DNA from 2 places in the Sporosarcina sp. P1 genome. Region 2 is predicted to be linked to the other one. Evidence: riboswitches for the same ligand, from Rfam matches in the RefSeq annotation. Region 2 holds a riboswitch; the other holds the start of a gene.

Region 1 (15,482 bases), on a different contig from region 2:
CTAGAAATTGAAAGCTATACAACTCGATTGAGGGGAACTGTAGATTCATTGAATGACGAAGAACTAACTAATACGTATCGCGAAGGTGCGTGGACAGTTCGTCAATTGGTGCATCATATTACAGACTCGCAGTTGACTATGTATCAGCGATTAAAGCTTGCGTTAACAGACGACCATCCAACAGCACCTGCTTTCGATCAAGAGAAGTGGGCTGTACTCCCTGACACCGAGCTATCGGTGGAGCCTTCCATTAAGATGCTCGAAGGGATCAATGAGCGTATTGTCGCGTTAGGCAATAGTCTGACAGAAGAGCAACTGCAACGAACATTTATTCATCAAATAAACGGAGAGATTACAGTAGCGAAAAAGATCGCGAAGTTGGCTTGGCATGAAGCGCATCATTTAGCACATATTGAGATCGCTTTGGCGAAATAATGGAAGATGTAGTGAACGGCTTATCGAACTTCGGTAAGTCTTTTTACATTTTTCCTCAATAGTTATAAGATACGAAGTGCATGGAAAACAGAAGGTTATGGATGTGAGAGAGATGAAAATGACTAGAATAGTAGTGCTGGTATCTTGGCTAGTGGCCAGTATTCTATTTGGCCTGCTGACGAAGCTTTTGGACTCTGTCCCTTTCTTTGGAGATGTCTTCACTCGAATGGGGATTTGGGTATTGATCGCGACGTGTATTGCGGCATACAGTAAAACGGCTATGCGTGCAGCGATTCATACGTTGCTATTCTTTCTGGGAATGCTGACCGGCTATTATCTGTATTCAGCCTATTTATTTGGCGTATATTCGACGAATGATATGAAGTATTGGGGCTTTGTAGCAGTTTTCACGCCATTTCTTGCAATGATTGTCTGGTATGCGAAACATGGCAGAAGTTCAGCTTATATTTTACCTGCGTTGCCTATGGGATTGATGTTGAGTCTCTCACTTGGAATCGGGTTGTTTTATGTGGATGTGAATTATTTGGCAGAACTCATCATGTACATTATGTTGTGCGTGATATTCTATCAAACACCTAAACAACTTTCTATCGTAATAGTTCTTTCTATTGTGGTCACATGTATAATCGAATTGACACCGTTGAACTGGTTTTTGTGTTTTGAGTTGTCTGAATTATAATATGGTTAGTACTAGTTTTCAAGAAATGGTCTTGTGCACGTGAACCAGTGGGTGTTTACAAGTTATGCGACTATCAATAGATGAAAAGTCCACGCTGGATTATCCGAAGTGATTAAATGGAGGTTTACTGATGGTGAAAGTTGTAGTGATATTTCTCCTAGCCGGCTTGGCCGAAATTGGCGGAGGGTATTTGATTTGGCAATGGCTGCGCGAAGGTAAATCTGCGATGTTTGGCTTATTCGGCGGCATTGCATTAATTGTATATGGCGTGGTGGTCACATTCCAGACATTCCCGTCTTTTGGCAGAGTGTATGCAGCGTATGGAGGAGTGTTCGTTTTTCTATCTGTATTATGGGGATGGGGAATTGATAAAAAAACCCCTGATTTGTACGATTTCATAGGGGCGGGTATTTGCCTGATTGGTGTGTCTGTCATATTGTTTGCACCGAGATCATAATCAAATGAAGGATAACATTTTATAAGGGGAGGACAAGAATATGACGCAAAATGAAATGTTCCATATCGGAAAGCAAGCACTAGAAGCCCAGTCTTTCAGCAAACTGTTAGGTACTGAATTGATGGAGTTTAAACCAGGTGAAGTCGTTCTGGAAGTTCCCATCACGGAACATGTATTGCAGCAACATGGCTTTGTGCACGGTGGGGTCATTGGTTATGCAGCTGATAACGCATTGACCTTTGTAGGCGGCTCCGTTCTGGGCCCTAACGTATTGACGGCAGAATACAAAATCAACTATATACGGCCCGCTGTTGGTGAAAAGTTAATTGCCCGGGCGACAGTTATTTCAGCAGGCAAGCGGCAAGCCGTATGCCGTTGTGATGTTTTTTCCGTCAAAGATGGAGAAGAGAAGATGTGTGCCGCAGCCCAAGGGACCATTATGACAGCTATAGCCGAATAATGAAATGCCTAACCGAAGACAAAACGCACCTAGTAGTTGGCAGGTGCGTTTTGTGTCGTTTCACTCTTATACACATGAACATCTGAAGTGGATGGAATGTTGGTCTGTTGCCGTTTCGCTGAGTGATACCAGCTTCTAAACAATAGAATGATCAACACAAGATCCACCGCATCGCCTCCGTAATACATAAGCATAGCTCCTACACGCGCTTCTTCAACAGGTACACCGGCAGGCGGATAGGCATATAGGAATTTTGATAGAATTCCGTGTCCCGCAAGAGCCACAATAAAGACTACAGTGCGGTAGCGGTAACTATAGCGGTGAGATACAGGATCGATGTATAAAAGAGAAATGGTAAATAAATATCCCGCAACGAACACGTGCACATGGATCAAGATATGCAGCCAAAGATGGTGGTGCATGGCCGCAAACAAACCCGTCGTATATAACAGCCACAGTCCGCCGATGTTCAGAATGGATGCAGTGACGGGATGTGTATAGAACCCTGCGAGTCGGCTTTTTAGCAAGTAGGTTACTTTACGTGCCTGCCGAACGGGTAGTGTCCGCAGCAATAACGTCATGGGAGCAGCGAGCGCCAACAGAAGGGGGCCGAGCATGCCGAGCAAGAGATGGCCCAACATATGCCATGTGAAAGAATCATGTGACAGGTCGGCAAGCGGTCCGACGACAGCACTTGCTGAGGCTACTACACCCGCTACCCACAACACGATCCGTCTCCGTGGCCATTTTCGCAAACGTCTTTGCCGATTGGAATGAAAGACAGCGACTCCATATAATAGGATGGCGAGAACCGCAGAAATCCCAAATAGCCAATCGGTTACACTGATATATGAATCATGTGGCATGAAGCATCAGCCTTTCCGCCGAGCGGGCATCCCGTTGCGCGGACTTGATGAGCAACAGACCGATCACAATCATCAAAATCGCAGAACCGTTCCAAATGATATCATACGGAACAATGTCCACGTTATAACGAATCTGATGAATGCGCATGACCTTGTGTTGAATAGTTCCATCATATAATTGAAACGCTCCGCCCCCGAGTAACTTGCCACCCCAGAACATCTTATGCCATAACGCATTTCTTCTGCGCAAATCCGCTACCAAATACAAACCGCCCACCGTCGCAAACCAGCTGAACGCATGAAACAAACCATCCGACACCAAGCCAACCGCCACGGTAGATTTATCATAAAACTTGTGCCAATGCAGCAATTGATGGAACAGTGTCTCATCCAAAAACGCCACAAACCCAAGGCCGAATAATATGCCGGCCCATAGATTTCTCTTCTGATAACTTTTTCGATTCGTCCAGTTTTTCACTTGTAACTCAGCCATATTTCACCCGCTCCCTTCCTTATGTATGTAGTGTTCCCTGAGGGTGCGGCATTTAAAACCTGTTGTGTGGATGTTAGACGGGGGATGAACTGGGGGCTTATAGAGCGGGTAGACGTCCTCATAGAGCGCTTTTCGAAGAAGTATGATCGGATCTCCGTTGACTATGAGCCAAAACGTGTCCTTATAGAGCGGATAGACAGACTCATAGAGCGTTCTCCTTAGAAGTATGATCGGACTTAGGTTGCCTATGATCGGAAACGTGTCCCGATAGAGCGGATAGACAGACTGATAGAGCGCTCTCCGCAGAAGTATGCTCGGATGCCGGTTGACTATGAGCGGAAATGTGTCCCGATAGAGCGGATGAACGGCCTCATAGAGCGCTTCCCGCAGCAGTATGATCGGATACTCGTTGACTATGAGCGGAAATGTGTCCCGATAGAGCGGCTGAACGTCCTCATAGAGCGCTTCCCGCAGAAGTATGCTCGGATGCCCGTTGTCTATGAGCGGAAACGTATTCCGATAGAGCGGATAGACGTCCTCATAGAGCGCTTTCCACAGAAGTACTATCGGATCTCCGTTGACTATGAGCCAAAACGTGTCCCGATAGAGCGGGTAGACAGCCTCATAGAGCGTTCTCCTCAGAAGTATGATCGGATGCCCGTTGACTATGAGCGGAAATGTGTTCCGATAGGGCGGCTGGCCAGCCTCATAGAGCGTTCTCCGCAGAAGTATGATCGGACTTAGGTTGCCTATGAGCGGAAACGTGTCCTGATAGAGCGGGTAGACAGACTCATAGAGCGCTCTCCGCAGAAGTATGATCGGATGCCGGTTGCCTATGATCGGAAACGCGCCCCGATAGAGCGGATAAACAGACTCATAGAGCGTTCTCCGCAGAAGTATGATCGGATGCCCGTTGACTATGAGCGGAAACGTATTCTGATAGAGCGGATAGACGTCCTCATAGAGCGCTTCCCGCAGAAGTATGCTCGGCTTCTCCGGTTGCCCATGAGCGGAAACGCGTGCTGATAGAGCGGATGAACGTCCTCATAGAGCGCACTCCACTAAAGTATGATCGGATCCACATCCACCACAGGCAGCGGAAAGTCTATAGTATAAAAATATAGTAGCTATCCAATAATTTATGGTAACTTTTCCTGCATAATCTGCTAGAATACGAATAAAGGGAGTGTGAGCTGTGAAAATTGTCATTGCCCCTGATGCATTTAAGGGCAGCTTACAGGCAGATCAAGCGGCCGACGCTATGTATAGTGGCGTGAAGAAGGTATATCCGCATGCAGAAGTAGTCCGTTTACCAGTCGCGGATGGTGGCGAGGGAACGCTTGCTGTCCTTGTCGCGTCAACTGGCGGGACGTTGCGAACCGTATCTGTGCAAGATCCGCTTGGTCGCACAGTAGATGCATGCTTTGGTATGCTTGGTGACGGTGAGACAGCGGTCATTGAAATGGCACAGGCGTCCGGTTTCCTGTTGCTTGAGGAGCATGAACTCGATCCAATGAAAGCGTCAACATTTGGCACGGGGCAGTTAATTCGTCATGCGCTGGATATGGGTTACAGGAAAATGATCATTGGACTTGGCGGGAGTGCGACGAATGATGGGGGAACGGGTTTGCTTGAAGCGCTAGGCGTTCGTTTCCTCTCTGATGGACAGCTATTGCGGATGAATGGGGCTACGCTTACGTTAATCAATGAAATCGATACCTCGCAACTGGATAAACGTTTGCTGGAGACGGACATTCGCATTGCATCTGATGTGGACAATCCGTTTGTCGGTGAGCAAGGCGCGTCGTTTGTTTTCGGTCCGCAAAAAGGAGCGGATGCAGAGATGATTCTGCGTCTGGATGAAGGGTTACGACATTTGGCGGACGAGACGGAAAAGCAGATGGGCGTGCGATTGCATGCGTTACGCGGTGCCGGAGCGGCTGGGGGAAGTGCGGGTGCATTAATTGCCTATTGTGGAGCGCGTCTTGAAAGTGGAATTGATGTCATGCTCGAAGCGATGGATTTCGAAAAGCATCTATCTTCAGCAGATTTCATTGTAACAGGGGAAGGTAAGACGGATCGGCAGACGCTTGCAGGCAAGGCATTAATGGGGATTGCGAAGCTTGCGAAGGTAGAGGATGTTCCGGTTATTGTCATTTCAGGAGCGATTGAAGAAGCAGCGCGTCAAGAGCTTCTTGTGTGGTTCACCGAATTGCATTCATTGGATGATGGAAAGAAGTCGTTGACCGAATTGATGGCAAATGCGGCAGAGTTATTGGAAAACAAAACGTCGATAGTCATGCAAAGTAGATAGTAGAAAATAGTTTTTTATTATGTGATGCATAGCAAGTAGGCGGGTAGGGTATAGAATACACGAGGAGGTGGTCAGATGTTTCAAGATGCAATCAACTGGCTTGTAGGGCCGGCGAATAATTTCATTTGGACATATGTTTTAATCGGACTTTTATTGGCAACAGGTTTATATTTCTCAATTCGCACGAAATTTGTACAAGTACGCTTATTTGGTGAGATGTTCCGTCTGATTGTTGAGAAGAAGGATAGCAACGACGGGGTATCGCCATTCCAAGCATTTACAATTAGTGCCGCGTCACGTGTAGGGACAGGTAACGTAGCAGGGGTAGCCCTTGCGATCGGAATCGGTGGGCCCGGCGCGGTATTCTGGATGTGGGTTATCGCTATAATCGGTATGGCGACTGCATTCATTGAAAGTACATTGGCGCAAGTGTATAAAGTGAAAGACGGCGATACTTTCCGCGGAGGGCCGGCGTATTATATGCAAAAAGCGTTAGGCTGGCGGAAACTTGGTATTGTCTTTGCGATTTTACTGACGATGTGTTTCGGATTCATCTTTAACGCAGTGCAATCGAACACAATCAGTCAATCGTTCACAGACGTATTCGGCATTCCACATTGGGCTGTAGGAGTTGGACTCATTGCTCTGACGGCAGTAATTGTCTTTGGTGGTGTGCAGCGTATTGTTAAAGTAACGCAGACTATCGTACCTATAATGGCAACATTTTATATTATCGTAGCATTGTATATTGTGATATTGAACATTACAGAAGTTCCAGCGATGATTGCATTAATTTTCGAGCACGCATTCGGTATTAAAGAAATCATGGGTGGCGGAATCGGTATGGCTATGATGCAAGGTGTACGCCGAGGTCTGTTCTCCAATGAAGCAGGTATGGGTAGTGTGCCAAACGCAGCAGCTACAGCGAACGTATCGCACCCAGCAAAACAAGGACTCGTACAATCATTAGGCGTATTTTTCGATACCATCATCATCTGTTCAGCAACTGCCTTCATTATCTTACTTGGCGGCTTGTACCAATCAGGCGAAACAAACGGTATCTTATTGACGCAAGCATCCATGGAAGTACACGTAGGCGCATGGGCACCATACTTCATCGCCGTAGCGATCATGTTCTTCGCCTTCAGTTCCATCATCGGTAACTACTACTATGGCGAAACGAACATCGAATTTATCAACGCTAACGTCTTGTGGAAACGAATCTACCAAGTTCTCGTACTCGCTATGGTCTACTTCGGAGCCGTTGCAAAAGTACAAGTCGTCTGGGACATGGCCGACTTATTCATGGGACTAATGGCCATCATTAACTTAGTCGTTATACTACTCCTGGGCAAAATTGCCTTCAAAGTACTCGACGACTTCACCAAACAACGAAAGGCGGGCAGGAACCCCGTCTTCAAAGCAGCTAGCATCCCTGATTTAAAAGGCGCAGAGTGTTGGGAAGAAACAGCTGAAAGAGCAGAAGATCGTTTGTGATATTGATAGATAATATTGGGCTTTTTATATTTTGATCTTAAGACTTTGAATTGGAACTAATAAATACAGTGAATTTTCTAGGTGGTCTACGTTAGAAAGTAGGATTGTAGCGTAAGCAGTTGGCGACTCCGGGAGGATCAGCGTGAGTCTGAGACCCTGGCCAGGTGCCTTAATTTCTGCAAAGTACACAGAAATACGGCAAAGCGAACCCTTCGCTGTTCGCTTGGCTCAGGCCACGCCCTTCGGAAAGCGTCCCCCTGCTGTAGCGGAAATCCCTTCTCCTCACTAATTTCACTATCTAATTAAAACGTTCACACAAACAATTTAGTCAAGAAGTAAAAAGTTTGATATACTATAAAATACTGAATAACAAAAGTCGAATCGTAGTTCAGAAGAAGGATTCTGAACATCGGTTCGATTTTTGTTTTGCATGTTTGAACACAACATGTTAGGGTTATATATGAATCAATACACTATATATAGTGTGTAACAGCAATTAGATGAATTGGTACCCACCACGTTTAAAAGGGAATCCGCCACGAACGGAGCTGCCCCCGCAACTGAGGGCACGGACGACTATCTTGTAAAACCACTGCTTCGGCGGGAAGGAAAGATGGAAGAGCGATGTGCCAGCCAGTAGACCTGCCAGTCATCTCAGCAAAACATTCTTCGGGGTTGGAGAGTGAAAGCACAAAGCAGTCTTTTTTCAGTCTGCCTAAAACTTTCCGCTATCTACTAAGCGTCAATTGACGACTCCCGATTTTATTGGGAGTTTTTTTATTTAGTATATAACCGAACTAATTAACTAAAGGGAGCGGATATAATGGCTATTATTCAAGAAGCTGTGGGACTTAATCTATTGATGGAAAACTTACAAGAGGAATTCGGCAAGAAACAAATCGAACCGTTGATCGAAGCGAGCGAAAAATTCCAGGAGCGTCACCCGGCAAGCTCGGCAACTGAGTGGACGAATGCGATGGTGCTAGAGTCTTTAAGCCGTATTGATGAAGCGACCACGTATTGGACGTTTGTAGCTGCGCGTATTTATTTATTCGACGTCTATGCAAAGCAAAAAGCATTGCGTGGAGCGGATGTGTATACCGATTTTGCGAAAAATGTAGAACGCTTGGTGGAACAAGGTTTATATACACCTGTTCTGACAGAGAAATACAGCCAAGACGAGCTTCAGGAAATCGGCAAGCTACTCGATCCTTCTCGTGACCTTTTATTCACATATATCGGATTGAAAACATTGGTAGACCGTTACGTCACCGTAAACTTTAAGAAACAATCAGTGGAGCTTCCACAAGAGCGCTGGTTAATCATCGCCATGACGTTAATGCAAGATGAAACAGTAGACCGCATTCATAAAGTCGGCGAAGCATATTGGGCGATGAGCAACTTGTACATGACCGTTGCGACACCTACATTATCGAATGCAGGCAAGATGCACGGACAGCTATCAAGTTGCTTTATCGATACAGTGGATGATTCCTTACAAGGGATCTACAACAGCAACACTGATATCGCGAACTTGTCGAAATTCGGCGGCGGAATCGGTGTCTATATGGGGAAAGTTCGTTCTCGCGGTGCATCGATTCGTGGCTTCGAAGGGGCATCAAGCGGTGTTCTCCCATGGATCAAACAGCTGAACAATACAGCAGTCAGTGTCGACCAACTCGGTCAACGTCAAGGGGCTGTAGCCGTTTATCTTGACGTATGGCATCAAGACATCTTCACATTCCTTGATCTCAAGCTCAATAACGGTGATGACCGTTTGCGCGCACATGACATTTTCACAGGCGTTTGCTTGCCGGACTTATTCATGGAGAAAGTCGAGTCCCGCGAAGACTGGCATTTATTCGATCCACATGAAGTCCGTACGAAAATGGGCTATTCATTAGAAGACTTCTATGACGAAACAAAAGGGAAAGGAACATTCCGCGAGAAGTATGAAGAATGTGTCCGCAATGAAGATTTATCCAGAGAGACGGTTTCAGCGATTGAAATCATGAAGCGTATCCTACGTAGCCAGCTCGAGACAGGAACGCCATTCATGTTCTACCGTGATGAAGTAAACCGTATGAACCCGAATAAGCATGAAGGCATGATTTATTCTAGTAATTTGTGCTCAGAAATACTTCAAAATATGTCAGCATCTACACATGAATCCGTAACACTAGAAGACGATATGGTCGTCACACGCACGAAGCCAGGCGATTTCGTTGTATGTAACCTGTCATCGATTAACCTTGGAAGAGCGGTTACAGCAGACGTGCTAGACCGTTTGATCCGCATTCAAGTGCGTATGCTCGATAACGTCATTGATCAGAACCAAATCCCAGTTGTACAAGCACAACGCACAAATGCGCGCTACCGTGGAATTGGACTTGGCACATTTGGCTGGCACCATTTACTCGCATTGAAAAATATTCAGTGGGAATCGGATGAAGCGGTGAATTTCGCAGACGAGCTGTATGAAAATATCGCGTATTTGACAATTAAAGCTTCAATGGAATTATCGAAAGAAAAAGGCGCATATCCATTGTTCGATGGTTCGGATTGGCAAACGGGCGAATACTTCGAGCAACGCGAATACGATTCGAATAAATGGCGTGAACTGCGCATGGATGTGGCAATGAACGGTATGCGGAACGGCTACTTGATGGCAGTCGCACCAAACAGTTCAACTTCGGTTATCGCAGGTTCAACAGCGTCAATCGACCCAGTATTCAAACCGTTCTACCATGAAGAGAAGAAAGACTATAAATTACCGGTTATTGCACCGGATCTAGATCATAATACGTATGACATTTACCGTCGTTCTGCTTACATCGTCGATCAGCGCTGGTCTATCAAGCAAAACGCCGCGCGTCAGCAACACATCGATCAGTCAATTTCATTCAATATTTATGTACCGAACTCCATCCGCGCATCTGTTATTTTGGATTTGCACTTGCAGGCATGGAAATCCGGCATGAAAACCACGTACTATATGCGTTCAACTGCAGCGGAGATTGAGGAGTGCGAGTGGTGTCATTCTTAATCGCCTATGCATCCTGGAGTGGCAACACACAGGAAGTAGCGGAATTGATTACGGAAAGTTTACAAAGTGAAGGCGTCGAAGTCGATACCTATCGTATCGGCATCGGTGTCATTCCAAACGTTAAAGAATACGACGCGCTCTGCATCGGTTCATTCACATGGGAAAAAGGTGCAACGCCCGATGAAGTAAAAGACTTCGTGGCGGACGTCGGTTACAAACCCGAGCTCGTCTATGTCTTTGGCACAGGGGATACGCAGTTTGGCGGCGACGATCTATTTTGCAAAGCCGCAGACAAGCTAGCAAAATTCTATCATTCACCTTTTGACCCACTGAAGATCGAACAAAGTCCGCGTGGTATACAAGAACAAACGGTTACGAATTGGACGAAAGGAGTGCTCGAACATTGGCGACACTTACAAGAGTAAAAGTACTGAATCCTGCAAACCCGAATAAGGCGACAGCTATTTTCGGTGGCGAAGCAAGCGGCATCCTAAACTGGAACGACATCGCGCACCCTCATTTCTATACATTACGTCAGCGAATCCGTTCACTTTTCTGGACAGCAAATGAAGTCGACATGACGCAAGATGTCAAGCAGTTCTCAAGCCTGACACAAGAAGAACAATCCGCATTCCTAAAAATTATCGGCCTACTGGCGACACTTGACGGTCCACAAACTGTCATCGCAATGAAAATCGCAGACTTCACAACGGATCCTTCCGTCAAGTCGATTCTCGCGACTATTGCCGACCAGGAAAGTGAGCATAACCATAGCTACGCGTATGTACTTTCATCTGTCACGAACTTAGACAAGCAAATGGAAGCCTTTGAAATGGGGCGCACTGACGAAGTATTAATGAAGCGAAATGAACGAATTGTAGATGTCTACAATGAATTTGCGGAGAACCCGACAATCGAAACAGTTCTAAAAGCGATGGTGTATACGACATTATTAGAAGGTCTATTCTTCTACAGTGGCTTCGCATTTTTCTATAACTTAGCGCGCCATCAAAAAATGGTTGGCACATCCACGATGATTTCGTACATCAACCGTGACGAACTGCAGCACGGTAAAGCGATCAGCGATATCTTCCGAGCAGCTTTGGCCGAAAATCCAGAGTATAACACAGACGAATTCACGGAATGGATCTATGACCAATTCCGCCACTCCGTCGAGCAAGAAGTCATCTGGAGCCGCTATGTATTAGCAGGAATCGATGGCCTGGAGCTAGAAGAGATGGAAGGCTACGTGAAGTATCGCGCGAACAAAATGTTGCGCATGCTCGGCTTGAGCGAAATCTATCCAGAGTTCACAGAGAATCCAATGAAGTGGATCCGCGCGTACGTTGATAACTTCGACGACACGAAAACGGACTTCTTCGAACAAACTAGCCGTCAGTACGTGAAGACTAGTGATTTGAACGGCTTTGATGATTTGTAATAAGTAAGAGTGGAAGGGGAATCCGTTATGGGTTCCTCTTTTTTTCGTGGAAGGGGGCGCCGTTGATCGATGCTCTGCGCTTACGATCGTCTAGTTTCATTTTCTCTAAGAGATAACACTCATATATATGCATGGCCAAGCGCTCATACTTTCACGCTACCCGCTCTATGTGACTCGGCATCCGCTCTATCCATCCGTTTATCCGCTCTATGCGACCCGGCATCCGCTCTATCCATCCGTTTACCCGCTCTACGTGACTCAGTATCCGCTCTATGCACTCGCTTAACCGCTCAATGTCCATCGCGGCGACTAGCCTAATCCATCTTGAGAGAGGAGACGCTCATATATATGGCCAAGCGCTCATACTTTCACGCTATCCGCTCTATGTGACCCGGCATCCGCTCTATCCATCCGTTTATCCGCTCTATGCGACCCGGCATCCGCTCTATCCATCCGTTTACCCGCTCTATGCGACCCGGCATCCGCTCTATCCCCTGGCTTATCCGCTCTATCCACCCCCACATCCGCTCAACCCAGCCATTTACCCACCCCACCCCCAAAAAAATCACACGAAAAAACCAAGCGGATCGAAGTCCGCTTGGTCATTTCCTATCTATAAAATTACTTCTGAACTTCTACAGTCTTGTGCATCGTCTTGTTTTTCGCAAGATTCACGTGCCATGATAGCGCTTCTTCCAAGATGTGTGGAGTTTGTCCGCCAACTTGTTCAACTGCTCTATTGTAATAATCACGTAGCTCTTCCTTGAAGTCAGGGTGAGCACAGTTCTCGATCAACAATTCTGCTTTCTGTCTTGGAGCCAAGCCGCGAAGATCTGCGTACCCTTGTTCTGTAACGATTACGTCTACATCGTGCTCCGTGTGGTCCACGTGAGAAGAGAAAGGTACGATAGATGACACGTCTCCGCCTTTTGCGTAAGACTTCGTAACGAAAATCGCGATGCGTGCGTTACGAGCGAAGTCACCAGATCCACCGATGCCGTTCATCATGCGTGTTCCGCTAACATGTGTAGAGTTAACGTTTCCGTAGATGTCTAGCTCAAGCGCTGTGTTGAATGAAATGATACCCAAACGACGGATAACTTCCGGGTGGTTTGAGATTTCTTGTGGACGGAATACGAGTTTATCACGGTATTTAGCGATATCGTCTTTGAAGCTGTCCAAACGCTTTTTAGATAGAGTCAATGAAGTAGCAGAAGCGAATTTCACTACGCCGTCATCGATCAAGTCGAAGATTGCGTCTTGAAGTACTTCAGAATATACTTCGATATCTTTAAACTCAGAATTTCTCATACCGTCAAGTACTGCGTTCGCAACCGAACCGACACCTGATTGAAGAGGCATTAGCGTTTCATCCATACGGCCCAACTTGATCTCGTCACGGAAGAAGTTCAACAAGTTGTTTGCAATCTCTTGTGTCTCTTCGTCTGGAGGAACGATAGGGGAAGGAATATCACCTTTCTCCGTAAGAACAATTCCGACAACCTTTTTAGGATCTACTTTGATTCCTGGTGTACCGATTTTATCTGTTGCACTGTACACAGGGATTTCTTTACGTTGGTTTTGAGCATCTGGAATATAGATGTCGTGTAAGCCTTCAAACTCCATAGGTGCATTAACATTCAATTCGATGATGACATGCTTCGCTTCTTGAACGAAAATCGGAGAGTTACCTACAGAACCAGTCGGGATGATATATCCTTCTTCTGTAATAGCTGCTGCTTCGATGATTGCATAGTCAACGGGTCCGATTACGCCTTGGCGAATCCATTCAGCTGTATGGGAAAGGTGCTGATCGATATAGAATGAGTCACCTGAGTTGATTTTGCCGCGCATTGCTGGGTTACCTTGGTATGGAACACGTAAATTGATGACGTCTGCATTGGCCATTAATTCATCTACGTTCGGGCCCATTGAAGCACCAGTGAAAACGTTTACTTTAAAGTCCTCAGTTTTTCCTCGTTCTGCCAATGCCAAAGGCACCGCTTTTGCGTCTCCGGACAAAGTAAATCCACTCAGACCTAGAGACATTCCATCCTCGATCCAAGAAGCTGCTTCTTCTGCTGTAACAATTTTATCTTTTAGTGCTTCACAACGAAGTACTTTATTTAATTCGTTTGCCACGGTATCATCCACCTTACCTTTCATTTTGTATATAATTCTATCATTTATATAAATAAAATCAACATAATATTATGAGAACTATACTAAATTTCCCATTTGTTAAATAAAAACACTTAAAATTGTGAAAATAATAGAACGTATTCAGAAGGCGGTATAAAGAGTTTTCCCTCACTCAGAAAGTAAAACTAGAGATTCGTGAAAGGAGAATAGGGAATTCCCTGATAGAAACAAGTATGGAAACACGTATACTTATTTTATACAAAGATATTTTACAAGAGTTGATAGAAAAGTCCTACGATACGTTGTAATCAATAGGGAATTCCCTTATGTGGAATTCAGACTACTTAGTCTATTCGGGGGTAAGAGAATAAGTAGATCTGATTCATTTACTGCTACATTCTGAAAAGGAGTGGAAATGTTCGATGAAAAAGAGATTCGGATTGAATTATTTTAAACCTGTCGAGAGTTATTCTGGAAGTTGGTCAGTACTAGAAGAGAAAAGTCGTGATTGGGAAAACATGTACCGTCAACGCTGGTCTCATGACAAAGTTGTCCGTACGACGCATGGCGTAAACTGTACGGGTTCGTGCAGTTGGAAAGTCTTCGTCAAGAATGGCATCATCACATGGGAAAATCAGCAAATCGACTATCCATCCTGTGGCCCTGATATGCCTGAATTTGAACCGCGTGGTTGTCCACGGGGCGCCTCGTTTTCTTGGTATGAATACAGTCCATTGCGCGTGAAGTATCCTTATATACGCGGAAAACTGTGGCGCATGTGGAACGAAGCGTTGGCAGAAACGAAAGATCCTGTTAAAGCATGGACAGCAATCGTTGAAGATCCCGAGAAATCCAATGAATACAAAAGAGCCCGCGGCAAAGGTGGTCACGTCCGGATTCATTGGCGAGATGCGACGATGCTCATTGCGGCACAACTCATCTATACGGTACAAAAATACGGTCCGGATCGTGTGGCAGGATTCACACCGATCCCTGCGATGTCAATGGTCAGTTATGCATCGGGCGCGCGTTTCATTTCATTGCTTGGTGGCGAAATGCTCAGTTTCTACGACTGGTACGCAGATCTTCCACCATCCTCTCCGCAAATTTGGGGTGAGCAGACGGACGTTCCGGAATCGAGTGACTGGTTCAACGCAGGCTATATCATCATGTGGGGCTCGAATGTACCGCTTACCCGGACACCGGATGCGCACTTCATGACGGAAGTTCGCTATAAAGGAACCAAAGTCGTTTCCGTCGCGCCGGACTATGCGGAAAGTGTTACGCATGCGGATGACTGGATCGCAGCGAACCCAGGGACGGACGCAGCAGTTGCGCAAGCGATGACACACGTCATTTTGGATGAATTCTATCAAAAACGTAAAGAACCAACATTTATAAACTATGCCAAACAATACACCGATATGCCGTTCTTGATTTTACTTGATCCGCATGAAGATTCGTATAAAGCAGGGCGTTTCTTGCGGGCAAGTGATCTTGGACAGGAGACGGCGCACGCTGATTGGAAACCGGTTTTATTTGATGAAGCGACAGATGAAATCATTGTTCCAAACGGCACGATGGGACAACGCTGGGAAGAAGGCGTCAAGTGGAATTTGCAATTGGAACAT
Region 2 (15,482 bases):
ATTGTAGTTAGCCCTCACCCTTACGCAGTGGAATGCACACACGAAGCATTAAAAGTATGTGATGCAGCAGCTGTTGCAGCGGGTGCACCGGAAGGTTTGATTCAATGTCTCACGTTGGCTTCGATGGAAGCTACACAGCAATTAATGTCGCATAAAGATGTTAATCTAATCATTGCAACAGGCGGTAGTGCGCTCGTCAAAGCGGCATATAGCTCCGGTAAGCCGGCTTACGGTGTAGGCCCTGGGAATGTGCCAGTGTATATCGAACGTTCCGCAAAGATTGAAAAAGCAGTAAAAGACATTGTGGACAGCAAATCATTTGACTACGGTACGATTTGTGCAACCGAGCAAGCCATTGTTGTCGATAAGCACGTCGTGGATCTCGTTACGCGTGAGTTGAAGAAAAACGGCGCGTATATTTTATCGGATGATGAGAAAAAGATTATGGAAGGTATCATCTCACCGGTACCCGGTAAGGTGAATCCGAAAGTGGTCGGTAAGAGCCCACAGTTCATCGCGAAAATGGCAGGCATTTCTTTACCTGAAGGCACGCGCTTGATTGTTGGGATGGAAACGAAAGTTGGTAAAGACGTACCGTTTTCATTGGAGAAATTATCACCGATTTTCGCTATGTATGTCGTGGATGGTGTGAAGCACTCGAAAGAAGTGTGCCTCGACTTGCTAAATCTTGGCGGGCGTGGACATAGCTTGGCACTACATACCGAAATCGATGCAGTAGCTCGTGAATTCGCTATGGAAATGCCAGTATCCCGTATTTTGGTCAATACCATGTCTTCTATTGGAGCAGTTGGTGGTACGACAGGTTTAATGCCATCATTCACATTAGGGTGCGGAACATTTGGCGGTAATATTACATCAGACAATGTCACAGCTAAGCACTTGTTGAACATTAAGCGGATGGCATATGGCACGAAGGAAGTACAACTGCCGAAGCACTCAGAGCCTGTAGAGAGTTCCAATGACCAGCTCGTATCTAGTGTGATGAACAATGTATCAGCCACAACAAACAACAACATCGATCCAGCATTAGTACAGAACTTAGTTAGTGAAATCGTTAAACAACTTACAAAATAAAACACTATTAGGAGGAAACAATTATGAACAGAGAAGGTACAGCATTAGGAATGGTAGAAACTAAAGGATTAATCGGTGCAATCGAGGCAGCAGACGCAATGGTGAAAGCAGCAAGCGTAAACTTAGTAGGTAAAGTACATGTTGGCGGCGGAATCGTAACAGTTATGGTACGCGGTGATGTAGGCGCAGTAAAAGCGGCAACAGACGCAGGTGCTGCTTCAGCACAACGTGTAGGTGAATTGCTTTCTGTTCACGTAATTCCAAGACCACATAATGAACTAGAAATGATGTTACCAAAAAGCGAATAATCACTGCTGACATAGTAGAAAGGCGTGAACTAAATGAATCAGCAATTGATTGAACAAATTGTCGGAGAAATTCTTGGACAATTAGGGAAAGCTCCCGTTCAATTGCCGGAACGAGCGGTTCCTATTGCAGTTTCCGCCCGTCACGTACATTTACAGCCTGAACATGTGGAAGTATTGTTTGGCACAGGGTATGAATTGACACAGCGGTCCGAGCTTTCACAGCCGGGCCAATTCGCCGCCAATGAAACGGTGATGATTGCAGGACCTAAAAGCAGCATTGAACGTGTGCGTATTTTAGGGCCTGTCCGAAAAGCGACCCAAGTTGAGGTCAGCTTTACGGATGCTATGAAGCTCGGCGTCAAGCCCCCACTTCGGGAATCCGGCAATATTGAAGGATCAGCACCGATTACATTAATTGGACCAAAAGGTAGTGTGCATATAAACCAAGGTCTTATTATTGCACAGGCACATATCCATATGGCGCCCACTGATGCTACGCGCTTTGGCGTGGAAGACGGGGAATATGTCACAGTGGAAGCGGACGGAATGAGATCTATTTCATTCCGCAATGTACGCATTCGAGTGAATGAGCGATATCGTCTTGAAATGCATATTGATACCGATGAAGCAAATGCAGGTTTCATTTCACAGGGGTCGATTGGTCGTCTAGTGAAATCGGATGACGCAAAAGAAACGGTACCTGTACAAACGATGATGAAAACGGTGACGACGACTACTCCAGTAAATGCTCCAGTGACATTTGAATTCACAAAAAAGCTTTTGTCGGCTGAAGACGTGTCCGAGATTTCAGAAAAGGAAATTGTTATTAATAAAGGCACAATTGTGACGGCACTAGCAAGAGATACAGCACGTGAACTCGGTAAAACGATATCTAGTAGAAAGTAGAAAAAGGTGATTACGCATGCGAATGGGTAGAGTGATTGGTAATGTATGGGCAACCCGTAAAGAGGATGGATTATCAGGACTTAAGCTGTTAATCGTCCAGCCGATTGATGCACACGGCAATAGTATACAGTCGCATATGGTCGCGGCAGATCGGATTGGAGCAGGGGTTGGTGATGAAGTACTCATTACGAGTGGCGGTTCTTCACGCTTTATTTTACCGAAAGAAAACCCGATCCCAATCGACGCGGTCATTATTGGTATTATCGATTCAACAGAAGTGAAAAGAGGTGATATACATGAGTCAAGCGATCGGAATGATTGAGACAAAAGGATTGATTGGATCGATTGAAGCGGCGGACGCCATGGTGAAAGCATCCAATGTAGAGTTAGTATCACAGGAGATGGTGGATGGCGGAATCGTTACGGTCATCGTTCAAGGTGACGTTGGAGCAGTTCAGGCAGCTGTTGATGCAGGTCGCGACGCAGCAGCGCGTGTAGGTGAATTACTAGGCGCGCATGTAATACCGCGTCCCGATGATTCAGTATATGGCATGGTGAAACCCCTAGTGCCGACTACTTCAGAAATTCCACAAGTAAAGAAACTGGCAGAAGTGAAGAAGGCGCCGAAGAAAGACTGAGGCATACATGTGCTATAAGCGTATTACTCATAGTGAAATCTATAGAAAGGAGTGGTTTCCATGGCTTTCAAACGACATAAAATTGCAGTCATTGGAGCTGGTCATACCGGTTCAACCGTAGCATTGATGGCAGCGCAGAGAGAACTAGGTGACATCGTATTAGTCGATATACCGGATCTCTCTAATCCAACCAAAGGTAAAGCACTAGATCTTCTTCAAACGAGTCCTGTACAACAATTTAATTCTCGCATTACAGGTACATCTAATTACGAGGATATTGAAGGTGCAGCAATGGTTATCATTACTGCGGGTGTTGCGCGTAAACCAGGTATGAGTCGCGATGATTTAGTTGCAACCAATGCGAAGATTATGCGTTCCGTTTCCGAGCAAGTGAAGCGTCATGCCCCAGACAGCACCGTGCTGATTTTAAGTAATCCGGTAGATGCGATGACATATGTATGTTATAAAACAACTGGATTTCCTAAAAATCGTGTAATTGGACAATCAGGTGTGCTTGATACTGCACGTTTCAATACGTTCATTTCCGAAGAATTGAATATTTCTGTAGAGGATATTTCGGGCTTTGTACTTGGCGGACACGGAGATGATATGGTGCCACTTGTGCGTTACTCTTACGCCGGCGGCATTCCGTTGGATAAAATCATATCGAATGAACGGCTAGAAGCCATTGTGGAGCGTACTCGAAAAGGCGGCGGTGAAATTGTCTCACTACTAGGTAATGGTAGCGCTTATTACGCACCCGCTGCGGCTTTAGTAGAGATGGCTGAGGCAATTATTAAAGATAAGAAACGAATTTTGCCGTCCATCGCTTATTTAGAGGGTGAATATGGATATCAAAATATTTACTTAGGCGTACCCACTGTTCTCGGGGGCAATGGTATCGAAAGTGTGATTGAACTTCCGTTAACAAAGGAAGAACAAACAGCACTTGATCAGTCAGCTGACTCTGTCAGAGCAGTCATCGACATTTGCGAAAAGCAAATGTCCTTATAACTACTGATCTCTCTAAGTCGTAAAGAGGACTTAGGGAGATTTTTTGTATGGAAAGAATTTTACAGACCGTGTTTTATAATGGAATGATACAGAAGTCATAGGTTCTCTTCAAAAAAACGTAAAACTTCATTCGAAATGATAACTTTTATATTTACTTTTATTTATTTGAATGATACAATAAACAGAATTCACTGAAATATAAAATATGCCTTTAGTAAACTTACTCGGAAATATATAAAGAACTTATTTCCTTCGCTTCTAAAATGTAAGCGCTATCAAATAGCCTTTTATCAATAAGAGCGAAAAAATGTTCTTTTATTCCCCGATAAGGCATATACTATGAAAAATATAAAATCCAGGAGGTAATTCTTATGAAGAACAACGACTATCAGAACAATTCATCACTACCAGAGCAGAACGAAACATTCTATTTGATCACAGGTTACTCGGAGAATGGTTTCATCCATGGGATCACATGGCAAGAGGCATACGTTCAAGGATTGGCGGATTGCGGCTGTCTATGCGAACAACAACTCATGTAAGTAATGAAGAAAACTCGATACAGGGTGCCTAGCAAAAAACGATTGTGGATGTTTTCACAGTAGTTTAGTGCATAGGCACCCTATTTGTTTATGTGGACTTCCTTAATAAAAACAAACGCTACCACCCTCTATGTTATCCATGATAAAATGAAATCAATCAAATATATGAGTTTGCACGATACGCTGGTACCTATCAAGGTGTAAAAGGGAATCCGTAAACCGGAGCTGTCCCCGCAACTGTACACACGGACGACCGCTAAAATTAGCCACTATGGAGACATGGGAAGGCATTAGCGGAAGGATGAAGTGAAGCCAGGAGACCTGCCACGTATCGTCAAAGCGACACTTTCTTCGGGGGTTGAGGAGTGGAAGCAAAAAAGGTATCTGCATCTATGCATTTTTGTATGGAGTATTTTAAAGATGCCTGAATTTGTTTCCTCATTCACAACTATTGCAATCATCTTGCCGAAGAGGCGGAATGATTGTTTTTTGTTGTTTACGAAAGGAGACCGTGACATGAGAGTATTTGAACAGAAGAAGGAATGTATACATGAACGTGAACTGTTGCAGTTATTGTATAAACAAGTAGAACAACAGCGTGGAAGACCTGTGTATTCAGGATTTCATCAAGTAGTCAGGAAACTGTTACAGGATGGATTATATGGTCAATGGATCTATGACTATTCAGCAAGCGAAATCAAATGGCTTGGCTTACAGATTGTAGCTGAACGCGATCGATTGATACCTCCTGCACTGTTGCAACAATATATGAATGAATTTGTAACATCGGATTATTATGACAAACCGATAGGACTGCCTCAAGAGAGGATTATGCTCATAGCAATGGCCGCCATGCAGCATGAAACTATCCAGCGCCTACAAAAAGTACAGGAAGCATATTGGCTACTGAGTCATGGCTATGTGACTTTACCAGCTGAAGTGATGTCGTTCTTCGGTAAGACATTCTATCGGCGAAAGACGAGAGTAGAGCAATATACCATGGATATTGCTGACAGTAGAATCGCATCATTTTTATCGAGCAAAGTAAAAGAAAAGCATATACGTATACCCGATTATTTTATGGAACAAGTAAAAGCGTGCGGCTCTTGGAGTTTATTTGAAGCTGAACAAACAGAGCGCGCTTTGAGTTGTTCGCATGGCAACTCCAACAGTGAATGGTTTCCCGATGCTGCTGACGGTTCCTCTATTGCGTATAAAAAAGTTTCTGCCATTGGTTTGATGAAACAGCTGCTTGGAAGTGAAGGAATTGTTGTACATTTTCACAATGAAAAAAGACAGGAAAAAGCTGCATTGTCCTCATATATTCAATTGCCGAACGTAATGCAGGAAACGGAGTTGGCCCGTACTTGTACCATACTTGTGCGTTTACTAAACGGCATTGAGAGCATATGGGGACATACTTTACGAGTTGAAGTGGCAGGTTGGGAAACCGCTATAGCTGACCAGAAAATTGGTTTGCATTCAGAGAAGGCCCTCCTATTTATTGAAGAAGTAGCGGAAGAAATAAACCGCTACTTGGAGGTGGCATCGTATCAAAGCGGGATGCAAATCCCTTTGCGCAAAGCAGCCGCAGTCACGCATCAGTCGATAAACCAAGCGACGAGTCAACAGCAAACCGCGATGATCGACCGAGTCACTGCAGAACAGCGCCATACCGATCAAGGCGGATCTATCATGTTAGAGAAATCTCCAACCATTGAAACTGCAGAACTGTTACAGCTGCTCATAAAGGCATGGGGCGGTGGAGTACCGGAAGTCCGACTTATCTGAATCTCCTCTATTGTAGTGGAATCTAAAGTGACGTAAACTAAGTATTACAAACGGTTTCCATTTGAGGTGAGACAGGTGTTTCAATTTGATACATTAGGACATGAAATGGTAACGGAATTATCGAATCTGATTAAGCAGCAAGTCATTTTAACGGATCGAAGAGGCTTCATTCAATCGAGTACAGAACCCGATCGAATCAACCAGTTCCATGAAGGAGCACTGTTGAGTATGCGTCAGAAAACGATGCTCCGTATGGGGGATGAGGAAGCGCAGCATCTGCAGGGGGTTCGTAGGGGTATCGTCTTGCCAATCATCATTGGAGGCGAACCGATCGCTGTACTTGGTGTGACGGGTGATCCAGACGAGATTCATCCGCAGGCTCAGCTGATCTTACGCGTAGCGGAACTGTTCATCCAGGACTCCCTGAAAAGAAAGCAGAAGGATGAAAAAGTACGTGATGTGGAGTTCTTCGTCTTTGACTGGCTGACAGGATCAAAGAAAGATGAACGATTTATGGAACGGGGGACACTGCTCGGAATCGACGTCACTCTTTACCGTCAAGTGGTGGTATTGGAAGTGCTGGATTTACTGGAACAGTTCACGATCGAGGAAATGGAGACATTCGCATCGATTCAAAATATCCACCCTTCTATGAAGATGATTCGCTGGGCGCAAAATAAAATCTTACTATTATTACCTGAAATGAATCAACAAACAGTAAAAAATGAATTAGAATTCCTGTTGCTTCATATAAAACGGCGCAAGAAAGTACAAGTCGTCGCAGGTATAGGTGCATCCACACGGTATTTCGAATTAGCTAAATCATTCGCGCAGGCAGAACGTGCTGTCAATGCTGCAAAGGGATCCGGCGATATTGTCTTTGAGCATGAACTGCGGCTTGAAATTATTTTGCAGAGCGTTCCAGATATGGTGAAGCAAGAATTCCTTAAGCGTACAGTTGCGACGCTGGAAGATCATAAAGACCTGCTAAATAATTTGACAGTATGGTTCGAAGAGAATCAATCGATGCAAAATACTGCACAGCGTCTGCATATCCATAAAAACACATGGTCTTACCGGCTGCAAAAGATCGAGCAATTAACGGGATTATCTGTTTCTAGTACACATGATGTCTTTTTGTTGTACTTGGCATTGCGTTTAATGGAGGAGTAGTCATGAATAAGTGATCAATTTTCTTCGCTTCCTATATGGGAAGCGGAGCTTTTCTTACTGGATGGAGAAACAGATGATTTTTTTTTTCAAACCTACGTCTTATTCATGGTAGGATTAATCTGTGTCTCATCCTAAGAGTGCCAGGAGGATTGTCTTGAATAGAATTAGAAACGTCACAACATGGCAGTGGATCTTGTTTTTGATCTTAGCACTTTGCTGTATCAGTTCCATTGTTTTTGTAAATCAAAATTATTCATTTTATGACCGACCGATCGCTAAGGTAATCCATACAACGATAGAGGAAAAAACTGAAGTAACAGATACGCATGGCAATGAAGATACCCTATTTGTTCAGCACATAGTAGCTAGGATCATGAATGGGGAAGAAATGGGTCGTGAAGTCCAGTTGGTAAATGAGTATTCATCTTCGGGGGCGTACGATCAACAGTACCATATAGGAAATGAACTATTTGTCTCGATTGATTCGAAGGTAGGAGAAGAACTGACAGGTAGTATCACAGACGTGAAACGTGATAAATACGTATTGATCGTTGCATGGATCTTCGTCTTTACGCTATTGATTGTAGGGCATAAGCAAGGGCTATTGGCGATAGTGGGCTTTGTGATGAACGTCATGGTACTATCAGTCGCTTTAGATATTTATGTGAAATATTATGAGGTCAGTTTACTTGTGGTTTGCGGGATATGTATCCTGTTATTCACAACCATTTCGCTCCTGTTAGTTAGCGGACGCAATGAAAAAACGTATGCCGCCATTGTGGCTACGTTAGTCGCAACGGTAGTATCTCTTTCCATCACGTCTCTTGTCATCTGGATCACTTCTGGGAATGGGCTGCGTTATGAAGAAATGCAGTTTTTGACGCGTCCTTATCACACGATCTTCATGGCGGGGTTATTTATTGGATCTCTTGGAGCTATCATGGATGTGGCCATTACCATGTCGTCTTCGATGTTTGCATTATATGAAAGAGATAGTACTATATCCGTTAAAGCGCTGAAAGCATCTGGCATAGATATCGGCAAAGATATTATGGGAACTATTACAAGCATTCTATTTTTCGCTTATATAAGTGGATCCATCCCCATGCTGATCCTCTATTTAAAAAACTCTTCACCTGTAGGATTTGCACTTTCGATGAATCTATCGCTGGAATTAGCACGTGCATTAGCTGGTGGAATTGGGATCGTCTTGACTATCCCGATTGGACTCTATACAGCGATTTTCTTTATTGAACGAAAGAGGGCGAGAATATGAATGTGATAGTATGGCTCGCGGTTATTTTACTCGTATTGATGATTGGGGTAGGTGGAAAAAGTGGAGTGCGATCATTCATTTCACTGTTTTTTAACTTTGGTGTCGTCTTCTTCACCATGTTTTTTATGTTGGATCCGAACGCTAATCCTATACTGATTACATTTATCGCCTGCATAGTGATTGGATGCGTCAGTTTATTTTACATTAATGAAGTGAATAGCAAAACGGTAATAGCATTCATCTCGACGATGATTACCATTAGTATATTATTGTTTTTCATAGTAGTAGTATCCCAAAAGCTCATGATTCAAGGGTTTGGTGAAGAGGAAGAAGAGGCAATCGCAGGTATGTCACTCTATATTGGCGTGGATTTCGTAAAAATAGGTGCTTCCGTCATTATCATGAGTACAATTGGAGCCATCATGGACGTCGCTATATCGATCGCTTCCACTATGCATGAAGTATTTAAGCATAGTAGAAGCTTAAGTAAGAAGGAGTTATTTACGTCTGGTGTCAGTGTTGGACGAGATATTTTAGGAACCGATACCAATACCTTGTTCTTCGCTTTCTTTGGAGGCTATTTGGCACTGCTCATTTGGTTCAAGGATTTACACTACTCTATAGGAGATATTGTCAATTCAAAGATATTCAGTTCAGAAATGATTTTGATCCTTTGTGCGGGGCTTGGCATCGCGCTAGTCATACCGATTGCTTCTTGGATCAATGCATTTTACTTAGTAAGAGCTAGGAAAAAGTTAAATAACGTATAAAAAGAGGGGCACTGAATGGCTCCTCTTTTTGTGTTTTATTATTTTAATATGATGGCAGAGCTGAAAAAAGAAGCTTTACTATGGAAACTAGACGTTGACACAAAAATAGAAGTGTTTTTCTATATATCATTGTACTAAAGTCTATATGAATTAAACTGTCAGACTATTAGAATTATATATACTAACAAAATGTTTTGAATAGATACTCTTTAGATGTAATAAGTATCTGGATGACTTTTGAAAAAAACTGGGGGGAACAACAAATGAAAATGAAGAAAAAGAGTGTTTTAGGCGCAATTAGTTTATCTGCCATGCTGATGTTGGCAGCTTGTTCGTCAGACAAAGAAGAAACAACAGACGGTGCGGGTGAGTCTGAAGGAAAATCATACGATCTGAAAATGTCTGTCACGGTTAATGATTCATCTACTTGGTATCAGGCCGCAGACAAGTTAGCGCAGGACTTGAATGAACAAACGGATGGTCGTATCAATATTGAAGTGTTTCCGAATGAACAACTATCAAATGGTGATCAAGGGAAAGGTGTAGAGCTTCTGACAAAAGGGCAGACCGACTTGAGCCTTCACTCCACTATTATTTACTCAATCTTAGATGATCGCTTTGGTGTGGCGAGTGCGCCATTTCTATTTAAAGATAAAGATGGGGTAGACAAAGTATTTGATGGTGCAGGTGGAGAAGCACTTGCAGAAATACTCAATGAAAAGAACGTAGAATTACTCGGATTCGGAGAGAATGGTTTCCGTCAAATCACAAACAGTAAAAAGGAAATCAAATCACCAGAAGATATGAAAGGTCTGAAAGTACGTATTCCTGGGATCACCATGTACACAGACTTGTACCGTGCACTAGGTGCGGATCCAACGACAATGGCATTCTCTGAAGTATTTACATCTCTTCAGCAAGGTACGATTGATGGTCAAGAAAATCCGATTGATGTTATTCACTCTTCTAAATTGAATGAAGTACAAGACTACTTGACGACTTGGAACTATTCCTATGATCCACTAGTATTGGGCATCAATAAGAAGTTGTTTGATTCGATGAGTGAAGAAGATCAGGAGCTTGTGAAGAAGTTAGGTAAAGAAGCGGCAGAATATCAAGTGGAAATGGCACGTGAAAAAGAAGAGAAACAAATTAGTGAGCTGAAGGAAGCAGGCATGCAGTTCTATGCACCAACAGACGAAGAACTAGCCAAGTTTACAGAAGCGGTGCAACCGGTTTATAAAAAGTATGAAGATATTTGGGGCAAGGATTTATTAGACAAGTTCCAAGACCAATAAGAACTGGGGGGTGGATGTATGGGGAAAATATTCAATAGATTAGAAGAATGGATTGTCGTGATTGTACTGTCCATTATGTCCACCATTGCATTCGTTAATATTTTATCCAGAGGATTTGCCAATTATTCATTTTCTTTTACAGAAGAAATTACAGTTAACTTGTTCGTATTGTTAACATTTGTCGGAACGGCCATTGGTGTGCGTAAGTACGCGCACCTTGGCTTTACTCTGATTTATGACAAGGGCAGTCTGTTGCTAAAGAATATTATTACGATTTTGGTTGGATTGATGATGATGCTATTATTTTTTATTCTGCTATATTTTGGTTTGAAGATGGTGCAGTACCAGATGGATATGGGACAGAAAACACCTTCTCTTGGTTGGCCACAATGGTGGTTCTCGATGTCAATGCCAATCGGTGCGCTGTTTTGTTTAATCCGCTCTATCCAAGTAACTATTGTTGAATTCCGACAGCAAAACGAGAAGGGAGAGCAGCCATTATGACAGCGATCATTTTATTCGGCGTCTTTTTTATTTTAGTCATGCTTCGAATGCCCATTGCTGTGGCCTTAGCAATCTCGTCCATTGTTGTGCTATTTACAGGCAGTGGATTGTTTGGTTTGGAATTGGTTGCAGATATCATGTATACAAGTGTAGCGAAATTTACGTTGCTCGCAATCCCGTTTTTCATCTTGGCGGGAGTCATTATGGAGCACGCGGGAATTTCAAAAAGATTGATTGATTTTGCGCAAGCTTTAGTTGGTCATCGTAAAAGCGGAATTATTTTTGTTACCGTTATGACAGCGATTTTCTTCGCAGCCATTTCAGGTTCAGGCCCTGCAACGGTTGCTGCAATTGGGGGTATTTTAATCCCAGGTATGGTGAAGAACGGGTATAAAACGGAAACTGCAGCAGGTTTGGTGGCCAGTTCCGGAGCAATCGGTATCATCATTCCTCCTAGTATTGCTTTTATCGTCTTCGCTGTAGTGGCGGGCGATCAAATTCCGGTATCGATCGGAAGAATGTTCATGGCAGGGGTCATTCCTGGCCTGCTATTGGGCGTTGGATTTATTATAGCCGCCATGTTCGTTAGGTATCGACAGGAAAAACGCGAGGGACCGATATCGCAACAGTACATAATAGAACCTGCAACAAGTGCGGAACGCTTTAAAGCTTTCGGAAATGCGATCTGGGGCCTATTAATTCCCGTTATAATTTTAGGTGGTATTTATGGTGGATACTTTACACCGACAGAAGCAGCGGTAGTGGCGGTATTTTATAGTTTGTTCATCGGATTTTTCATTTACCGTGAACTGACACTGAAAAAGCTGTATGACATCTTAGTGGCAGCGGGTATTCAGACGGCGGTCGTCATGTTTATCGTCAGTGCGGCGAGTGTCTATGCATACATCATCACAACAGAGCAAATCGCAACGCAGATTTCGAACGTCATGTTAAGTATTTCAGATAATAAAATTATCATCTTATTGCTAATTAATATCATTCTCCTAATTGCTGGGATGTTTATCGATGCAATTTCTGCCTACTATATTTTCATTCCGATTTTATTGCCGATTGTGCTATTGTTCGACGTCGATCCAACAGTATTCGGTGTCTTCATGACAGTCAACTTAGCGATTGGACTTTTCACTCCGCCAGTCGGTCTCAATTTATTCGTAGCCGCGGGTATATCGAATACTTCAATAGGGCAAATATCGAAAGGAGTTTTGCCTTTCGTTGTCTCTTCCATCATTATTTTGTTACTCATTACGTATATTCCGCAGATCTCTACATTTTTACCAGATTTACTAGACATTAAGTAGATGGAGGAGGGTTGCTTATGAAGTTGAAAGGACAGACGGCGATTGTCACAGGGGCTTCCAATGGTATTGGTGCCCAGACGGCCCTCCTTCTTTCACAACAAGGGGCCAATGTTGTTCTGGTGGATTCAGTGAGTTGTGAGGCGACATTGCAGGCAATTCAATCATTCAGTGGCAAAGCAGTTTATTTAGAATGCTTAGGCGAAGTTCGGGATAAGGAATTTGTGAATGCGGCAATGGCTAGAGCATCGGATACCTTTGGAGAGCTACATATCTTAGTAAATAATATGTGCATATGTAGTACTCACAATGAAAATCAGTCATCTGTTGATGAATGGGAACTCGAAGCAGATACGAATGCACAAGCAACTTCTTTATTCATTCGAGGTGTCTCACCATATATGATGGAGCAGAAGTATGGTCGTATTATCAACATTAGTTCGATATCAAGTTTTGGCGGTGAACGAACGTTTACAGCTTCTAAGGATTCAATTAGTAAGTTGACGATGCAGACTGCTAAGAAGCTTAGTGAGTATGGAATTACATGTAATTCGGTTGCACCTATATCTATGACAAAATTGGACGAGGCGACAATCCATCAAACTGGCACAGCGACAAGTATCGCAGAAGCTGTACTGTATTTTGCTTCATCCGAATCTAATTATACGACAGGACAAATACTGAAAGTAGATGGAGGGTTTTGTATTGAATCACCCAATTGAAGCGGTGTATGACAAAAAAACGAATCGAATTATCGGTCGTTTGAAGAAAGATACCGATCTATTTGAAGGGATTCTTGCAGTGTGTAAGCAACATCACGTTGAAGCAGCTCAATTTCAATGTATAGGTTCTCTTGCGTATGCAACCATTGTACAACCTCAGCAAAATCTTGATAAAAGTTTACAGTATTCCGAACGGATTGTTACAGACACTCCCGTCGAACTGCTTTCAGGTACAGGGTTTGTTGGCTACGATGAACAAGGACAGCTGGATATCCACTTCCATGGTTTATATGTAGACTGTAATAAACAGGTGAATGGTGGTCACTTTCTTAAAGGAGAAAATCCTGTGGCAATTACAGTGGAATTCATTATATTGCCGGTATCCAATACACATGTTCATAGAAAACCAGATGAATATTCAGGTATTCCATTATTTCATTTTGCGCAAAGGAGTGAGTGATGGTGGAGACAATTGGTAAACTAGCAATGAAATCGGCAGCAGCCTATCCGAATAAAATAGCCGTGAAAGATGAAAGACGCTCAATTACATTTCATGAACTGATGGAAAGGGCACTTGCGCTTACAGCATACTTCAAGAAAGTGGGTCTTCAAAAAGGGGATCGCTTTGCCGTTCTGTCATCGAATCGTCTAGAACATATCGAGCTAGACGTGGCAGCAGCGATCTCAGGTGTCATCAAAGTACCGTTAAACTATCGACTTCATCCGAAAGAACATGAATATATGCTAGACGATGCAGATGTTCGGTTGATTATTGGTGAATCACAGTTAATAGGACCGATCACTACAGCAATTCCGGTGTTAACGATCGGCAAGCCGTACGAACAGGCAATTGAACAACATGCTGGTGCTACATGTACAACAGAAGTTATGGAAGAAGATACTTTCGCGATTATGTATACATCCGGAACGACAGGAAATCCAAAAGGTGTGATGCTGAGTCATCGCAACATCATTTCGGGAGCATTGTCACTAGCGCTTGCTTGTGAAACCGATTATGACGATGTGATAGGACATGTCGCACCATTGACACACGGCAGTAACTTCCTGTCGCATGTAGCGTGGTTGTATGGATTAACGCAAGTTGTATTTAACAAGTTTGAGCCCGAAGAATTCGTGCATAATCTAACGAAAGAAAAAGTCACTGTTATTTTTCTAGTTCCGACGATGGTCAATTTGATGATCCAGCATCCGAAATTCAATCCGAAGAATTTATCTACAATCAAAACGATTAATATGGCAGGTTCTTCGATTGCGGCAAGTAAACTCGAGCAAGCACTCGCTTTAACAGGGCCGATATTTGCACAGACATTCGGTCAAGTTGAAGCGCCGATGTGTATTACGATGATGCCTAAACGCGAACTTGGCGATCATCTGGAATCCTGTGGCCGTGTTGGACCATTTGTCGATGTGAAAATTGTCGATGCAAAAGGGATTGAACTGCCGGCAGGTGAAGTCGGAGAAATCGTTTGTAAAGGCTCCCTAGTCATGAAAGGGTACTGGAATAATGAGAAGGCGACGAATGAAACATTACGTAACGGCTGGTTGCAAACAGGCGATCTCGGGTGGAAAAGTGAAGCGGGCTATGTGCATATCGTGGACCGCAAAAAAGACGTTATCATTTCAGGTGGGGTCAATATTTACCCGAGGGAAGTAGAAGAAGTCCTCAATAAGCATGACGGGGTAAAAGAGACATGCGTTATCGGCGTACCTGACGATAAATGGGGCGAAAACGTCATTGCGTATGTCGTTCCGAACGGTACTAAGCCCGTGATGAAAGAAGAATTACTTCAATTATGTCTTGACCATATGGCAAATTTCAAAAAACCAAAAGAGATGTATATCGTGGATGAACTTCCGAAAAGCTCGTACGGTAAAATCTTAAAAAGAGAATTACGAAATCAGCATGTGGAGGTGCAATCTTGACGAATGTCTATATCGAAGGAATTGGCATGACGAAGTTCGGAAAATTTGTCGACAAATCTATGAAGCAGTTGTTAGTTGAAGCGTCGATAGAAGCACTTGAAGATGCAGGAAATCCGAAAGTTGATGCGGTGTTTGTCGGAAACTTTATGGGTGGCTCAATCGGTAATCAAGAAATCCTTAGCGCC

The links. A riboswitch is a leader RNA that binds a small molecule or an ion and turns the genes downstream of it on or off. The one in region 2 is predicted to bind cobalamin.
Region 1: it holds a riboswitch for cobalamin, as region 2 does, so the genes downstream of both, CSV73_RS06435 (ribonucleoside-diphosphate reductase subunit alpha) here and CSV73_RS03610 (ribonucleotide reductase N-terminal alpha domain-containing protein) in region 2, are expected to answer to the same signal.

Annotation. Positions count from the first base shown of each region.
Region 1 is NZ_PDYS01000004.1:54,599-70,080, reverse strand. Features, by position in the region: gene CSV73_RS06480 (YfiT family bacillithiol transferase) at 1-435, shown strand, start outside; gene CSV73_RS06475 (hypothetical protein) at 554-1,135, shown strand; gene CSV73_RS06470 (YnfA family protein) at 1,266-1,592, shown strand; gene CSV73_RS06465 (PaaI family thioesterase) at 1,633-2,052, shown strand; gene CSV73_RS06460 (cytochrome c oxidase assembly protein) at 2,082-2,918, opposite strand; gene CSV73_RS06455 (DUF2243 domain-containing protein) at 2,908-3,411, opposite strand; gene CSV73_RS06450 (hypothetical protein) at 3,730-4,155, shown strand; gene CSV73_RS06445 (glycerate kinase) at 4,607-5,725, shown strand; gene CSV73_RS06440 (alanine/glycine:cation symporter family protein) at 5,801-7,222, shown strand; cobalamin riboswitch at 7,711-7,886, shown strand; gene CSV73_RS06435 (ribonucleoside-diphosphate reductase subunit alpha) at 8,046-10,268, shown strand; gene CSV73_RS06430 (flavodoxin) at 10,256-10,693, shown strand; gene CSV73_RS06425 (ribonucleotide-diphosphate reductase subunit beta) at 10,672-11,709, shown strand; gene CSV73_RS16440 (hypothetical protein) at 12,070-12,231, opposite strand; gene CSV73_RS06420 (succinyl-CoA:acetate CoA-transferase ScpC) at 12,331-13,875, opposite strand; gene CSV73_RS06415 (nitrate reductase subunit alpha) at 14,274-15,482, shown strand, end outside.
Region 2 is NZ_PDYS01000002.1:147,082-162,563, forward strand. Features, by position in the region: gene CSV73_RS03580 (aldehyde dehydrogenase family protein) at 1-1,095, shown strand, start outside; gene CSV73_RS03585 (BMC domain-containing protein) at 1,119-1,403, shown strand; gene pduL (phosphate propanoyltransferase) at 1,437-2,309, shown strand; gene CSV73_RS03595 (EutN/CcmL family microcompartment protein) at 2,326-2,631, shown strand; gene CSV73_RS03600 (BMC domain-containing protein) at 2,606-2,947, shown strand; gene mdh (malate dehydrogenase) at 3,008-3,961, shown strand; gene CSV73_RS16425 (hypothetical protein) at 4,333-4,503, shown strand; cobalamin riboswitch at 4,670-4,846, shown strand; gene CSV73_RS03610 (ribonucleotide reductase N-terminal alpha domain-containing protein) at 5,020-6,294, shown strand; gene CSV73_RS03615 (CdaR family transcriptional regulator) at 6,370-7,467, shown strand; gene CSV73_RS03620 (YibE/F family protein) at 7,616-8,743, shown strand; gene CSV73_RS03625 (YibE/F family protein) at 8,740-9,513, shown strand; gene CSV73_RS03630 (DctP family TRAP transporter solute-binding subunit) at 9,777-10,811, shown strand; gene CSV73_RS03635 (TRAP transporter small permease) at 10,830-11,315, shown strand; gene CSV73_RS03640 (TRAP transporter large permease) at 11,312-12,634, shown strand; gene CSV73_RS03645 (SDR family NAD(P)-dependent oxidoreductase) at 12,652-13,353, shown strand; gene CSV73_RS03650 (PPC domain-containing DNA-binding protein) at 13,337-13,813, shown strand; gene CSV73_RS03655 (class I adenylate-forming enzyme family protein) at 13,816-15,297, shown strand; gene CSV73_RS03660 (thiolase C-terminal domain-containing protein) at 15,294-15,482, shown strand, end outside.